DNA from 2 places in the Bradyrhizobium sp. SZCCHNS3052 genome. Region 2 is predicted to be linked to the other one. Evidence: predicted binding sites of a transcription regulator. Region 2 holds the regulator's gene; the other holds the start of a gene.

Region 1 (7,422 bases), on a different contig from region 2:
CGTGAACTGATGGCCGTCGCTGGTCCTGAGATCGAACGCCTGATCCAGCTGCTCGCGCGCCTGCCCGGCCTCGGGCCGCGTTCGGCGCGGCGCGCCGCCCTGCATCTGATCAAGAAGCGCGAGGCGCTGATGGTGCCGCTTGCCTCGGCGCTGCAGGTCGCGATCGATCGCATCCAGGTCTGCAAGACCTGCGGCAACATCGATACGCAGAATCCCTGCACGGTGTGCACCGATCCGCGGCGCGATCCCGCGATGATCGTCGTCGTCGCCGATGTCGCCGACCTCTGGGCGCTGGAGCGCGCCAAGGCCTCGAACGGCCGCTATCACGTGCTCGGCGGCACCTTGTCGCCGCTCGACGGAGTCGGTCCGCAGGATCTCACCATCGACGCGCTGGTGCAGCGCGCGCATGCGCCGGAGGTGCAGGAGATCATCCTCGCTCTGAACGCGACGGTCGACGGCCAGACGACGGCGCACTACATCACCGACCTCCTGCAGGAGGCGAACGTCAAGGTCACGCGGCTGGCGCATGGCGTGCCGGTCGGCGGCGAGCTCGACTATCTCGACGAAGGCACGCTCTCGGCCGCGATGCGGCAGCGGACCTTGTTCTAAGCACAGACGGAAGTGAATTGATGACGAAACGCGGATTCGGCAAACGGCTGGCTTTGGGCGCGATTCTGGCGGCACTCTCGGCGCCGTCGGTGCTGGCGCAGCAAAGCGAGGCACCGCAGAAGGCGGGGCGTCCGCTCAATGCCGGTGACGTGCTGTCGGGCGAGCTGACGGCGCTGAAGCTGAAAGGCGCCAAATCGGGCCAGCCCTCCGCCGCCTATCAGATCACCAGCGAGCCGCGCCGCCTGCCGCCGCCGAGCGGGCTGTGCAATCTCGAGACCGGACCGGAGACGTTCCAGCTCGTCACCGCGAACACGGCGCAGGCCTCGCAGCTCAAGGGCCTGCTCGGCAAGCAGATCGCGGTCAAGGTCGACGAGATCGCCTGCGCCCAGGATGCGGGGCAGATGAGCGAGGCGGTCGTGACCAAGTGGAGCTTGGTGAAGCGGTGACACTTGGGACGCTGCGAGCGCCGCCTCCTGACTTCTGCAGTCATCGCCCGGCTCGACCGGGCGATCCAGTACGCCGCGGCCCTCGGTTGATAGCTGACGTCTCTGGAATACTGGGTCATCCGCCTTCGCGAGTGACGACAGTTGACGGTGAGGCGGCAGCTACAACTTCACCGGCCCCAAATCATCGAAATGCCCACGCCGTTGCAGCCAAGCGAGCAGCACGAGGCTCGGGATCGCGACGAGCACGCAGATGACGAAGAATGCAGGCCAGCCGGTCGCTTTCGCCACATAGCCCGCGCCCGATGACAGATAGGTTCGTCCAACCGCGGCGAGCGCGGTGAGCAGCGCATATTGGGTCGCGGTGTGCAGCGGGTTCTGGCACAGCGCAGAGAGATAGGCGACGAAGATCACGGTGCCGATCGCGCTGGTGAGGTTCTCCGCAGAGATCGCCAGCGCCAGCGCCCACTGATTGACGCCGACGATGGCGAGCCATGAGAACGACAGGTTGGCCAGCGCCTGCACGATGCCGCCGATCCACAGGCTGATGGCGAGCGAATAGCGCCGCGCGACGAAACCGCCGGCAAAGCCGCCGGCGAGCGTGGCGGCGAGGCCGACGCCTTTCACGATCGCGGCGTAGTCGACCTTGCTGAAGCCGAGATCGATCACGAACGGCGCGGTCATCGTGCCGGAGAAGGCGTCGGTGAACTTGAACAGCACGACGAAGGCGAGCGCCGTGAGCGCATCACGTCGGCCGAGGAATTCGACGAAGGCTCCGGCAGCCGCGTGCATCACGCGGGTGAGCGCAGTGTCCGCACCCATCGCGGCCTCCGCCTGCTGCGACTGGGCCGGCTCGGTCGCCGCGAGGGCCGTGATCGTGCCGATCAGCACCAGTCCGGCCATCGCAACATAGCCCCACATCCAGGACGACGGACGCGTCAGCCCCGAGTTCTCGAATGCACTGACCACCACCAGTGCGCCGGCGGTCGAGACCAGCATGCCGATGCGGTAGGCGGCGACATACGCCGCCATGCCCGCGGCCTGCTCACTCTCCGGCAGGCTCTCGACGCGGAAGGCATCGACCACGATGTCCTGGGTCGCCGACATCGCGGCGACCAGCAGCGCGGCCAGCGCCACCATGAACGGCGCGTGCGCCGGGTCGGTCAACGCCAGCAGCAGGATGGCGGCGATCAGCAGCAGTTGCGCGAACACCAGCCAGCCGCGCCGCCGCCCGAAGGCGCGCGTCAGCAGCGGCACGTGCAGCGCGTCGACCAGCGGCGCCCAGAGGAATTTCAGCGTGTAGGGCGTGCCGACGAGCGCGAACAACCCGATGGTCCCGAGGTCGACGCCGAGCTCGCGCATCCAGATCTGCAGGGTCGAGCCGGACAGCGCCAGCGGCAGCCCCGACGAAAATCCGAGGAACAGCACCACGAGCACGCGCGGCTGCAGATAGACGGCCATGCTCTCGCGCCAGGTGGGGGCTTTTGGCGCAGCCTCGGGCTTTGCGCCGGTCGCGGTGATGTCGGAAGAAGCCTCAGGTACGGTCATGGATGGGTGGTAGCAGATTTGCGCAAGAAACGCTCCCCATCTCAGCTGTCATCGTCCGCGAGCCGGGCGATGACAGTCTTGGCAAAATTCAAGCTGCGACAAGGGCGAGCTACCCAATCACTCCCCCGCCTGCATGCGTCCCGCCAGCGGAAACAAATCGGGCGCGGTGCCCGTAGCTGGCGCGATGCGTGGCGACTCCACCGGCGTGTCTTGTTTGCTGAAGTCGAGCTCCTCGATCCGCGCGGCGCGCTTCTCGATCTTGTCGGCCGAGATGAGGATCTGGCGGATGTCCTCGCCGACATCGCCGAAATGCTTCTGCAGCTTGAGCACGCGCTCGCGCAAGCGGCCGAGATCGTCCCCGAGATGGATCACCTCGTTGCGGATCTGGTCGGCGGCGTCGCGGATGCGTGCGTCCTTCATGATCTGCTGCATGACCTGGATCGCGAGCATCAGCAGCGACGGCGACACCAGCACGACGCGCGCGCGATACGCTTTCTGGATGACGTCGTCGAAGCCATCATGGATCTCGGCATAGACCGATTCCGACGGCACGAACATCAGCGCGGTGTCCTGCGTCTCGCCGACCACCAGATATTTCTCCGCGATGTCGTTGACGTGACGCAGCACGTCGGTACGCAGGCGCTGTGCGGCGGTGCGCTTCTCCTCGTCCGTCTCCGCATCATGCAGCGCGGTCACGGCTTCCAACGGAAACTTGGCGTCGATGCACAGCGGCCGCGCATCGGGCAGGAACACCACGCAGTCGGGTCGCTTGCCGCTGGCGAGCGTGTGCTGGAACGCGTAGCTGCCCTTCGGCAGTCCGTCCTGCACGATCGCCTCCATCCGCGCCTGGCCGAACGCGCCGCGCGACTGCTTGTTGGCGAGAACGTCGCGCAGGGTCGTGACCTGGGTCGTCAGCTCGCTGAGATCACGGTGCGCATTGTCGATGATGCCGAGCCGCTCGTGCAGCACGCGCAGACTATCCATGGTGTGCCGCGTACTCTGCTCCATCGACTGTCCGACGCGATGAGTCACCGCATCGAGCCGCTCGTTGACGCTGCGGGCAAGATCAACCTGCCGGCCGGCGAGCAGCTGCGCCATCGCGTCGACCCGGCCGGAGGCCTCGCTCTGGACGCGGATCATCTCGCTGAACCGTTGCTCGATCTCATCGCTGCGCATCGCCTGCTGGGCCGCGAGCTCGGCGCCGCGCCGGCCGGAACGCACCACGGCCGCCACGATCATCACGAGCAGCAGCACCACCAGCACGCCAAATCCGATCAGCGCATCGCTGGCGCGGACCGGAAGGTCGCCGATCATGATGACGACAGGATTGAGGGACTGGCTGGCGGCGGTCATCACGCCCGTCTATCCGATTCGCACAAGCTCGCGAACGAAGAGAGAACAATTATGGTTAAGGTCGGGTTAAGAATCATGGTTAACAAGGCATTGAAATTCATGGTTAGCGAAGTCTTAACTGCGAGCCATCACATTGACCGCGCCGGTTCCGCGGCTTAAATCGCGCGCCATGTCCCTAAGAGAAATCATCATTCTGCCGGACCGGCAGTTGCGGCTGGTGTCCAAGCCGGTCGAGAAGGTCACGCCGGAGATCCGGCAGCTGGTCGACGACATGTTTCAGACCATGTACGACGCGCCGGGCATCGGGCTCGCAGCGATTCAGGTCGCGCAGCCGCTGCGCGTCATCACCATGGATCTGGCCAAGCCCGACGCCAACGGGGAAGGCAAGCGCGAGCCGCGCGTCTTCATCAATCCGGAGATCGTTGCCAGGTCGGACGAGCTGTCGGTCTACGAGGAAGGCTGCCTGTCGATCCCCGAATATTACGAAGAGGTCGAGCGGCCGGCGCGCGTGCGCGTGCGCTTCACCGATCTCGACGGGCTGGTTCGCGAGGAGGATGCCGAGGGGCTCTACGCCACCTGCATCCAGCACGAGATCGACCATCTCAACGGCGTGCTGTTCATCGACTATCTGTCGAAGCTCAAGCGCGACCGCGTGATCAAGAAGTTCGCCAAGGCCGCCAAGCGCGCCAGCGAGTAACGATCAACTCTCTCCTCCGTCATGCCCGGGCTTGACCCGGGCATCCACGTCTCGCCGCGCGTTACAGGCAGCTCGACGTGGATGGCCGGGACAAGCCCGGCCATGACGCGGAGGATTCGGCCATGCAGGATCTTCCACCAGATGCCGCTTCGCCTGATCTTCATGGGGACGCCGGATTTCGCCGTGCCGACCCTGCTCGAACTCGCCGGCCACGGCCACGAGATCGCGGCGGTCTATACGCGCGCGCCCAAACCCGGCGGCCGCCGCGGCCTGGCGCTGGTGCCGACGCCGATTGAGACCGAGGCGCGCCGGCTCGGCATTCCCGTGCTCACGCCGAAGACGCTGAAGACCGAGGACGCGCTGGCTGCGTTCCGCGCCCATGAGGCCGATGCCGCCGTTGTCGTCGCCTATGGCATGATCCTGCCGCAGGCGATTCTCGATGCACCGAAACTCGGCTGCTACAACCTCCACGCCTCGTTGCTGCCACGCTGGCGCGGCGCCGCGCCGATCAACCGTGCCATCATGGCAGGGGACGCTGAAAGCGGCGTGATGGTCATGAAGATGGATGTCGGTCTCGACACCGGCGACGTTGCGATGGCCGAGCGTCTACCCATCACTGACGCGATGACGGCGTCCGATCTGCACGATCGCCTCTCGCGGATCGGTGCCGACCTGATGGTGCGCGCGATGGCGGCGCTGGAGCGCGGCGGGCTGACGTTGACGAAGCAGGCCGAGGAGGGCGTCACCTACGCTGCCAAGATCGAGAAGGCGGAGGCGCGGATCGATTGGACGAAGCCGGCGCATACGGTGCTGCGGCACATCCACGGCCTGTCGCCGTTCCCCGGCGCCTGGAGCGAGGTCACGCTCGATGGCGAGGCGGTGCGTTTGAAGTTCCTGCGCTGCGCGCTCGCCAGCGGCGCGGGCGAGCCGGGCGCCGTGCTCGACGAGCAGCTCACCATCGCCTGCGCCGACGGCGCGATCCGCATCACCGAGCTGCAGCGCGCCGGCAAGGGCCCGATGAAGGCCGCGGATTTCCTGCGCGGCACCCCATTGAATCGCGGTGCTCGTTTTTCGTAACGCTGTCATACCCCGCGAAAGCGGGGTATCCAGTACGCCGAGACGTGCATTGTCGCGCCGAGACGTCGGCGAATACTGGATCGTCCGCCTGCGCGGGCGATGACGGCAGCAATAGACCGAATGCCCCGCTACAAGCTCACCATCGAATATGACGGCGCGCCGTTCTGCGGCTGGCAGCTGCAGGAGACCTTGCCGTCGGTGCAGGGCGCGCTCGAAGCCGCGGTGCAGGCGACCTGCGGCGTGCCCACGCGTGTGCAGGGCTCAGGCCGCACCGACGCCGGCGTCCACGCCACCGGCCAGGTCGCGCATTGCGACATCGCCAAGGAGTTCCGCCCGGACAAGCTGCGCGACGCGCTCAACTCGCATCTGAGGCCGAACCCGGTCGCGGTGCTCGCCGCCGAGATCGTGCCCGACACCTTCGAAGCGCGGTTCTCCGCGCGCAGGCGGCACTACCGTTACCGGATCGTCAATCGCCGCTCCAACCTCGCGCTGGAGGTCGGTCGCGTCTGGCGGGTGCCGCAGCGGCTCGATTCCGATGCAATGCATGCAGCCGCGCAGCGGCTGATCGGCAAGCACGACTTCACGACGTTCCGCGATACCGAATGCCAGGCGAAATCGCCGGAGAAGACGCTGGATCAGCTCGACGTCGTGAGGGACGGCGATGCGATCACCATCCTCACCTCCGCCCGCTCCTATCTGCATAGCCAGGTCCGCTCGATGGTCGGCTCACTGGTGTGGGTCGGGCAGGGTCGCTGGACCGCCGATGATCTCGCCGCCGCGCTCGCCGCGCGCAATCGCGCCGCCTGCGGCGTCGTCGCGCCGCCGGAAGGGCTTTACCTCGTGAAGGTCGACTACTAATTGCGGCCGCTCCACTCGATATCGCTGCCGCGGAGACGTCCTGGATTCCTTCGCTGCGCTCGCAATGATGCGCAGATAGGGGGTCACGCGAAGTAGCGATCGAGAATGCCGCGATAGATCTTCGTCAGGGTGGCGATGTCGGCGACCGAGGCGCGCTCGTCGATCTGGTGCATGGTCTGGCCGACCAGGCCGAACTCGATCACCGGGCAGTAGCTCGAGATGAAGCGCGCGTCGGAGGTGCCGCCGGTGGTCGAGAGCTCCGGCTTGCGGCCCGTCACGCTCTCGATCGCCGCAACCGCGAGGTCGGTGAACGGTCCGGGCTTGGTCAGGAACACGTTGGAGTTCGACGGCAGCCAGTCGATGCGGGCGCGGATGCGATTGCCGCAGGCCTTCGTCAGCCGCTCCTCGACCAGCGCGCGCAGCGTCTCCTGCGTATGGCAGTCATTGTAGCGGATGTTGAACTTCGCCCGCGCCAGTCCGGGAATGACGTTGCTGGCGGTGTTGCCGACATCGACGGTGGTGAATTCGAGATTCGACGGCTGGAACTGCGCGCTGCCGTTGTCGAGCGGTTCGTCCGACAAGGCCACGATCAGGCGCGAGATGTCCGGCACCGGGTTGGAGGCGCGGTGCGGGTAGGCGACGTGGCCCTGCTTGCCCTCGACGATCAAGGTGCCGGACTGCGAGCCGCGGCGGCCGATCTTGATGCAGTCGCCCATGACCTCTTGATTGGACGGCTCGCCGAGCACGCAATGGTCGAACCGCTCGCCGCGCTCGGCCGCCCACTTCAACAGCTTGATGGTGCCGTTGATCGAGACGTCCTCCTCGTCGCCGGTGATC
Region 2 (7,422 bases):
GGTGGCCACCGCGTGGGCCGCCGCGACGCCGCTGCCCGACGCGCTGATCGCCGGCGATGGGCGCGCGGTGGCGGTGCGCGGCCGTGACGGGCGTCTGCATGCGATGCGCATCGGCAAGGACGTGTTCGCCACCAAGGAGTGGCTCGCGGCCGACGCCGATGCCCGGCTGCCGGCGGATTCATCGCTCACCGATGGCGTCTCCTGCGACGAGGCGGGCTGCGTGGTCGCAATGGCCGACGGCCGATTCGCCGCCCTGACCCTGCGCGCCGAGGCGCTCGCCGATGATTGCGCCCGCGTCGCGCTCATCGTCACCGCGCGCGCCGCGCCGTCATCCTGCGCGGCGGCCGTCATCGATCGCGAGCGGCTGCGGCAGCAGGGCGCCTTGATGCTGGTGCGGCAGGGCAGGAGCTTCGCCGTCACGCCGGCGCGCGCCGGCGGCACCGACCGCCCATGGTGGCCGGCGCCCGCCGAGGCCGGCGAGTTCGACACGACGCTGACGCCGCGCGCGCCGGCCGCGCGGCCTCAGGACGCGACGCCGCCGGAGACGGAGCAGGGCGAGGAAGACTGAGTGCCGGGCAGCTCGAGCGTGCCGAGATGATACTCGGTGTCGCCAGGTCCATGTTGCCAAGTCCATCGAACCGCGAGGGGCTTTCGGCCAGCGTGAACGCAGCGCGCGGATAGCGTTGCCAGATGGCGATGTCGTCAGCCCTGTCAGCCATCCGAACACAAGCATATCGCAGCCGGGCTCGGTGATCCCGGCGGCCTTGTTCCAATCGATCTTGTTGACCACGGCGGCAGGCTCCCCCGGCACATCATGCCGGCCGAGGGATGTCGTTCCTATCCGATGCGATGCCGGGGCGTGAGGTTCGCCCGAGAGGACTTTGCGCTTGCAGAACCCAAATCTCCCACGGTCGAAAGCTCGCTCACGACCGAGAGAAATGCCGATGCGGAGACCCCTCAGGTGATGCTGATGCGGCGAATCGGTGTGGCCTGCGAAGGCGGCACGTCCTCGGCGATGTCCGGGCGTCGCTCCGCCGGCTGCTTGCTGACCGGCAATTGCAGCACGGTGACGCGCTGGCCCTCGCAGAGCTGGGTCACCAGCACGTGGCGGCCGTCGGCGAATTCGATCGCGTCGTGATGGCGATCGGGAATGTGAGTCTCGATGCTGTTGAACTTTGCGACGCGCTCGCGGATCGTCCGGGTCCAGAGCCAGCGGCTGTCGTAGCGGACGTCCTCGGCGAAGGCCAACTCGGTGCCGGGCAGCATGCAGACTGCGACGGTCGGCTCGCTCTCCAGGGCGAAGCCGCGGGTGGCGGTGCCACGGAAGGTCATCGAGATCAACGTCTCGCCGACCTTGGCGGGACGGGACGCAACCGCATGGAGGCTGTAGTCACACATCGGATCGCTCCTCGTTGAGAGATAGCCGACCCACGCTCCCCCCGGACAGGCGCAGGCCTCTATCAGAGTGGACATCGATGGTGATGTTAGCGCGCGCTTCGCGGCAATTCTGCGCTGATCTGCATCGCGTGTGCCCGCGGCCGATCACAAGCGTTTGAGCATGCCGCGCTGCACATCATGAGGTGCATTCGCGCGTGACGTATTTTGCTGGGCAGCCTCCGATCGGCGGCGAAAGCGCGTGCGCCCGCCGCCCATCGACCGATCCCATTCGCGATCAGTACTTGCGGTACAGCCCGACCAGCTTGCCTTGGATCTTCACCCGGTTCGGCGGCAGGATGCGTACCTCGTAGGCGGTGTTGGCCGGCTCCAGCGCGATCGATGCGCCGCGGCGGCGGAAGCGCTTCAACGTCGCTTCCTCATCGTCGATCAGCGCCACCACGATGTCGCCGGTGTCGGCGGTCTCGTTGCGTTGGATCAGCGCCATGTCGCCGTCGAGGATGCCGGCATCGACCATGGAGTCGCCGCGTACCTCGAGCGCATAGTGATCGCCGTTGCCGAGCATGTCGGCAGGCACGCTGATGGTGTGGCTGCGCGTCTGTAGCGCCTCGATCGGAGTACCGGCGGCGATGCGGCCCATCACCGGCACTGCGACGGGGCGCTCGCCATCGTCCAGCGCGGGAGTGCTGGTGCGCACCTTGCCGAGATTGCCCTCGATCACCGATGGGGTGAAGCCGCGGCGGTTGTTGGCGGCCTGTGACAGCTCGGGCAGCTTGATCACCTCGATCGCGCGGGCGCGGTTGGGCAGCCGGCGGATGAAGCCGCGCTCCTCGAGCGCCGTGATCAGGCGATGAATGCCGGACTTCGAGCGCAGATCGAGCGCATCCTTCATCTCGTCGAAGGACGGCGGCACGCCGGCTTCCTTGAGCCGCTCGTTGATGAACCGCAGAAGTTCGTACTGTTTGCGCGTCAGCATCTCGACCTGGTCCCCGGTTTGTTGTCGTCCGAGTCCAGGAGCTGCGCCTCGCGCACAAACCGGCTGAGAGCGCCCTGGAGTCGGACCGTCATCGCGTCGCCCGCAACATACTAAAAACAAATCATGAACGGACACTATATGTTCGATGTGTGTTCCGCAATCCTAAAAATATGATGAACAGACCGGGCTTTACCGGGGAAGCGGCTCAGTTCGGCAGGCGCAGGATCTCGCACGGGCTGCCGGCAGGCGCCTTCGGCGCAAACGCCGGCCGGATCACCACCGCCTGCGAGAGCGCGAGATTCCCAAGCAGCGACGAATCCTGCTGGCTCACCGGGGTCGCAACCAGCGTGCCGTCGGCGCGCTCTTCGAGCCGCGCCCGCAGATAGTCCTCGCGCGAATCGTTCGGCCCGAGCTCGCGGCCGAGCAGGGCGGTCTCGCGCGGCATCACGGCCTCGTCGCGGCCGAGCAGCCGCCGAATCAGCGGCACCAGGAACAGGAGGGCGCAGACATAGGACGACACCGGATTGCCGGGCAGTCCGATCACCCTGACGTCGCCGAGCCGTCCGTGCATCATCGGCTTGCCCGGCCGCATCGCGATCTTCCAGAACGCCATCTCGACGCCCTCGGCTTCGAGCGCCTGCTTGACCAGGTCGTGATCGCCGACCGAGGCGCCGCCGGTCGTGATCAGGATGTCGGCCTTGGCCTCTCGGGCCCGGCGGATGCCGGCGATCGTCGCCTCCATCGTATCCGCGGCGATGCCGAGATCGATCGGGGTCCCGCCCTCGTTGCGCACCATCGCCCGCAAGGCGTAGCCGTTGGAATAGACGATCTGGCCCGGGCCGGGTGTCGAGCCCGGCATCACCAGCTCGTCGCCGGTGGCGAGCAGCGCCACCTTCGGCCGGCGCCGCACCGGCAGCGCCGGATGATTCATGCTGGCCGCCAGCGACAGGTCGCGGTCGCTGAGCCGGCGCCCGGACTTCAGCAGCACCATGCCCTGGTGAAAGTCGACGCCCGCCGGCCGGATATGCCGGCCCTTGATCGCGGCCTCGGTGATCACGACGTGGCCATCTTCGGCGATCGTGTCCTCCTGGATCACCACCGCGTCCGCGCCCTCCGGAACAACGCCACCGGTGAAGATCCGCGCCGCCTCGCCGGGTCCAACCACGCGATCGAACGGCCGCCCCGCCGCAACCTCGCCGATGATCTTCAGCCGCGCCTTGGCCTGGGCGGCGTCCGCCGCGCGCACGGCATAGCCGTCCATCGCCGACATCGCCTCGGGCGGCTGCGTCCGCAGCGCCGCGATGTCCCGCGCCAGGATGCGGTGAAACGCTTCGTCCAGCCCGACCTGCTCCTCGGCCAGCGGTTCGGCGCCGGCGAGCACGGCGGACAACGCATCAGACACCGGCATCAGGGCCATGGGATTTCCTTCGGACGGAGACGGCAGATCGAATGAATCGCCTTCTAACCGAACGCGCACGGCGCGGCCAAGGGCCTAGGCCGCTCCCTGCGTTCTGACCGTCTGCTGTGGGCCGTTTCCGGGCCGCTGCCTCACGATCGCGCGAGAAAGTCCGCAATCAACCGCATGACCTCCTGCGGACGTTCCAGGCTCGGCAGGTGCGCCGTTCCGGCCAGCTCATGTCCTGACCCCGTTCGGCATTGTTGCGGCGAGCAGCCTGCTTCGCTGCTGGATGTGAGGAAAGTCCAAGTCCCCCCGGATGACGAGCGATGGCGCGACGATCTCCGCGAGGCGTGGGAAGGCTGGTGCCACATCGAGAGTCGCGCCGGTTGGCGGCGCGCGGAGTGCGGCGGCGTTCTTCTTCAGGAACGTCTCGCGCGGCTCGCCGGAGATGCGTCCCTCGCGCTGCAAGGGACCGTCGACCCACAGATGCGCCTTGATAGCGCTGACCCGATCCCAATCCTGTGCGGCCTCGGCAGCGGCCAACGACGCCGTTAGCGCCTTGATCTCCGGTGGATAGACCGGCTCCGGCGCGCCGCTGATCGAAGGTGCGATCAGCACCAGCGATGCCATACGTGACGGATGGCGAAGCGCGAAGTCGAGCGCGATGCGGCCTCCTTGCGAGCAGGCAATCAGCGTCGCCGGCCGCGCCGGCGCGAGCGCGTCGACGACGGCGAGCAGGTCCTCGACCGGAGAATGAGCTTCCTCATAGGCGACCGTCTCACCAAATCCGCGCCGGTCATAGGCGATCGTCATATGCGTTGCCGCGACGCCCTCGATCTGCACGCGCCACATGGACGAGCATTGGACCGTGGACCAGCCGATCTACGATCCCAGCACGATCGACTGCCCGGTTCTCGTGCTCGCGACGGAATGGGATGTGGATGTCCGCTTCGGGATGGCGCACGACCTGTTCGTTCGCCTCGTGAGCGCGCCATACAAGCGCCTGGTCGAGATCGGGCAGGGCACGCACATGATCCTGATGGAGCGGAATCGACGGCAGGCGTTCGACGTGGTGATCGGATTTCTCAACGAGCGCGTCGTGCCGGCGCGTTGATCGTCGCGCGGACGACCTGCACCGCGTCAGAGCGGATGCCGAATCCAGACATTCGGCTCGACATAGGCGGCATGGTCGTGCTCGACCGACGCGAGCACGGGCACGAGAGCACCGGGGACCTCGATCTCGCCCGAGCTGTCGAAGGTCACGCCGGTCCATTGCGACCAATCGGCGAGCGTGCCGACGATGGTCATCGAGCACGGCGCGATCTTGACGATCTCGCCGCCGATGCCGATGCGCTTAGGCGCCGGCTCGTCTGCGGCCAGCGGATGTGGCGGGAGACGGGCCGGATGGCGCCGTTGCCGGCGGTCGCATTTAGGATTCGCTTTTTCGGAAAAAGCTGCTATGCTGATTTGGTCCCGTGCTCGACAGGAGGGGCGCTTCGCGATCGTCACGGACGTGGAGCGCGGGATGCGGTGGCCGCGACGTGTCGCAGCGTGCCCTGATGGCGCGCGGACGAACGGCATGGCGCGGACGTGAAGTCGCGTGGTCCTGGCATCCCGAAGCTGATGCCAAGCCGAAGGGTGCTGATGATCCCGTCGGCGACGGTGGCCAACAAGCCGGGCACCGGGGAGATCGCGTATAAGCGTGAAGACCATCGCGCAGGGAATGCCGGATGTCGGCTGGACCTGTGGTGACTGCCGCCTGCTTTTTTTCTGCAGGCGGGCCATGGGTTGCGGCCTGCAGCCCGGCATTCCCTGCGCCCTCCGATTGGAGGAGGGTGAAATGAGAGCAGCAAAGCTCGGGCACATCGTGTCGCGAGAACAATTTTGCACGAGTGGGCACCGTCATTGCGAGCGCAGCCTTTCAGAACGTCACGCCGCCGGCCATGACGCACCCTTGCGCGACGCGATCAGATCCCGAGCGCCTCCAGCGCCGCGGCGATGTCGGCCGTCGAGCGCACCAGCACCGCCTGCAGCCCGCTCGTTCGCGCGCCGTCGATGTTTTCAGCGAGATCGTCGAAGAAAACGATCCGCTCGGCCGGCGCGCCGATCGCCCGCACCACGTGATCATACGCCTCGGCATCCGGCTTTCGCAGGCCGATCGACGACGACAGGAAGATCTCGCGAAAGTGACCAAGCAGGTCGGCATAGCGCGGCGAGAAGTGATCGATGTGCGGCTGGTTGGTGTTGGAGAAGGCATAGAGCGGCAGTCTCGAAGCCGCGCGTGCGAGCAGCGGGGCGATGCCCGGCATCGGGCCGACGAAGATCGCGTTCCAGCCCTCGAGAAACTGCGCGTCGGTGATGTCGATGCCGAGCTGCCGGCGCAGGTTGGCGAAGAACGCGGCATCGGAGACGGTGCCGCGCTCGTGCCCGTGATAGATCTCGTCGCGCACGAAGCGCGCGGCGATGCGCTCCGGCGGACAGCCGGCATGCGCTGCCCAGCGCGAGACAACCTGGACGAAATCGATGTCGATGACGACGCGGCCGAGGTCGAACAGCAGCGCGTCGGCGGCGCCGGGGCGGAGAGCGGAGGCGGGCATGGGGCGGGTCGACGATGCCTTGCGTGGGACGGAAGCGGCGCCTCCTCAATACCGGTAGGGCTCGATGTCGACCAGCGGAAACGCGCTGACCACGCTCGGCAGGTTGGTGGCGGCCGCCGGATGCAGATAGGACGCGTTCAGCTCCGCGAACGAGGTGACGCCGAGCAGGCCGAGCGCGCGGATGACCTCGTCCTCCAGCAGCTCGAGCATGCGCAGGATGCCGTCCTCGCCGGCCGCGGCGAGCGCCCAGCATTGCAGCCGGCCGATGCCGACGAGGTCGGCGCCGGAGGCGATCGCCTTGACGATGTCGGTGCCGCGGCAGAAGCCGCCGTCGACCATGATCTTTGCCCGGCTCTTCACGGCGGCGACGATCTCTGGCAGCACATGCATGGCTCCGCGGCTATGGTCGAGCTGGCGGCCGCCATGGTTGGAGACGTAGATCCAGTCGACGCCGTGATCGACCGCAATCTGCGCGTCCTCGGCGGTCGCGATGCCCTTGATGATCAGCGGCAGCTTGAACTTGTCCTTGATCAGCTTGACGGTGTGCCAGCTCAGCGCCTTCTGGTGGTCGCCGCCGGTCGCGCGCAGCCGGCTTTCGCGGACGTAGCGCTTGGCGATGTCGCGCTCACGCCGGCTGTAATGGGCGGTGTCGACGGTCAGGCAGAACGCGGTGTAGCTGTTGGCGACCGCCCGGCTCACATAGTCCTCGACGAAGGCGTCGTCGCCGCGGACATAGAGCTGGAAGATTCGCAGCGCGTCGGGCGCGGCCTCGGCGGTCTTCTCCAGCCCGGGTTCCGACACCGAGCTCAGCATGTGCGCGGCTCCGAATCGGCCCGCCCCACGGGCCACGCTGGCCGCCCCTGCCGGATCGAAGATTTCGAGCGCACCGACCGGGGCCATGACCACCGGCAGGCGCAGCTTGCGGCCGAAAGTTTCGACCGAGGCGTCGACCCTGGACACGTCGCGCAGCACGCGCGGACGGAACGCGATCTCGTCGAGCGCCATCCGGTTCCGACGCAGCGTGGTCTCGGTTTCGGCCCCGCCGATGATGTAGT

What was found. Region 2 encodes LexA, which represses DNA repair genes until DNA is damaged. Its sites were predicted from a motif close to TGTTCNNNNTGTGTTCNG; they were not measured.
Region 1: a site for LexA is predicted at 3,984-4,001, ahead of QX073_RS33080 (DNA recombination protein RmuC). Genes of this name have one in related genera too.

Annotation. Positions count from the first base shown of each region.
Region 1 is NZ_JAUETB010000019.1:39,974-47,395, reverse strand. Features, by position in the region: gene recR (recombination mediator RecR) at 10-609, shown strand; gene QX073_RS33090 (hypothetical protein) at 630-1,055, shown strand; gene QX073_RS33085 (AmpG family muropeptide MFS transporter) at 1,215-2,600, opposite strand; gene QX073_RS33080 (DNA recombination protein RmuC) at 2,718-3,953, opposite strand; gene def (peptide deformylase) at 4,123-4,650, shown strand; gene fmt (methionyl-tRNA formyltransferase) at 4,792-5,727, shown strand; gene truA (tRNA pseudouridine(38-40) synthase TruA) at 5,848-6,585, shown strand; gene dapE (succinyl-diaminopimelate desuccinylase) at 6,669-7,422, opposite strand, start outside.
Region 2 is NZ_JAUETB010000001.1:1,727,488-1,734,909, reverse strand. Features, by position in the region: partial or broken gene QX073_RS07940 (ComEC/Rec2 family competence protein) at 1-568, shown strand, start outside; gene QX073_RS07935 (hypothetical protein) at 958-1,398, opposite strand; gene lexA (transcriptional repressor LexA) at 1,673-2,371, opposite strand; gene glp (gephyrin-like molybdotransferase Glp) at 2,577-3,788, opposite strand; gene QX073_RS07920 (alpha/beta hydrolase) at 4,005-4,622, opposite strand; gene QX073_RS07915 (hypothetical protein) at 4,621-4,884, shown strand; gene QX073_RS07910 (hypothetical protein) at 4,911-5,279, opposite strand; gene QX073_RS07905 (HAD family phosphatase) at 5,738-6,367, opposite strand; gene QX073_RS07900 (alpha-hydroxy acid oxidase) at 6,413-7,422, opposite strand, start outside.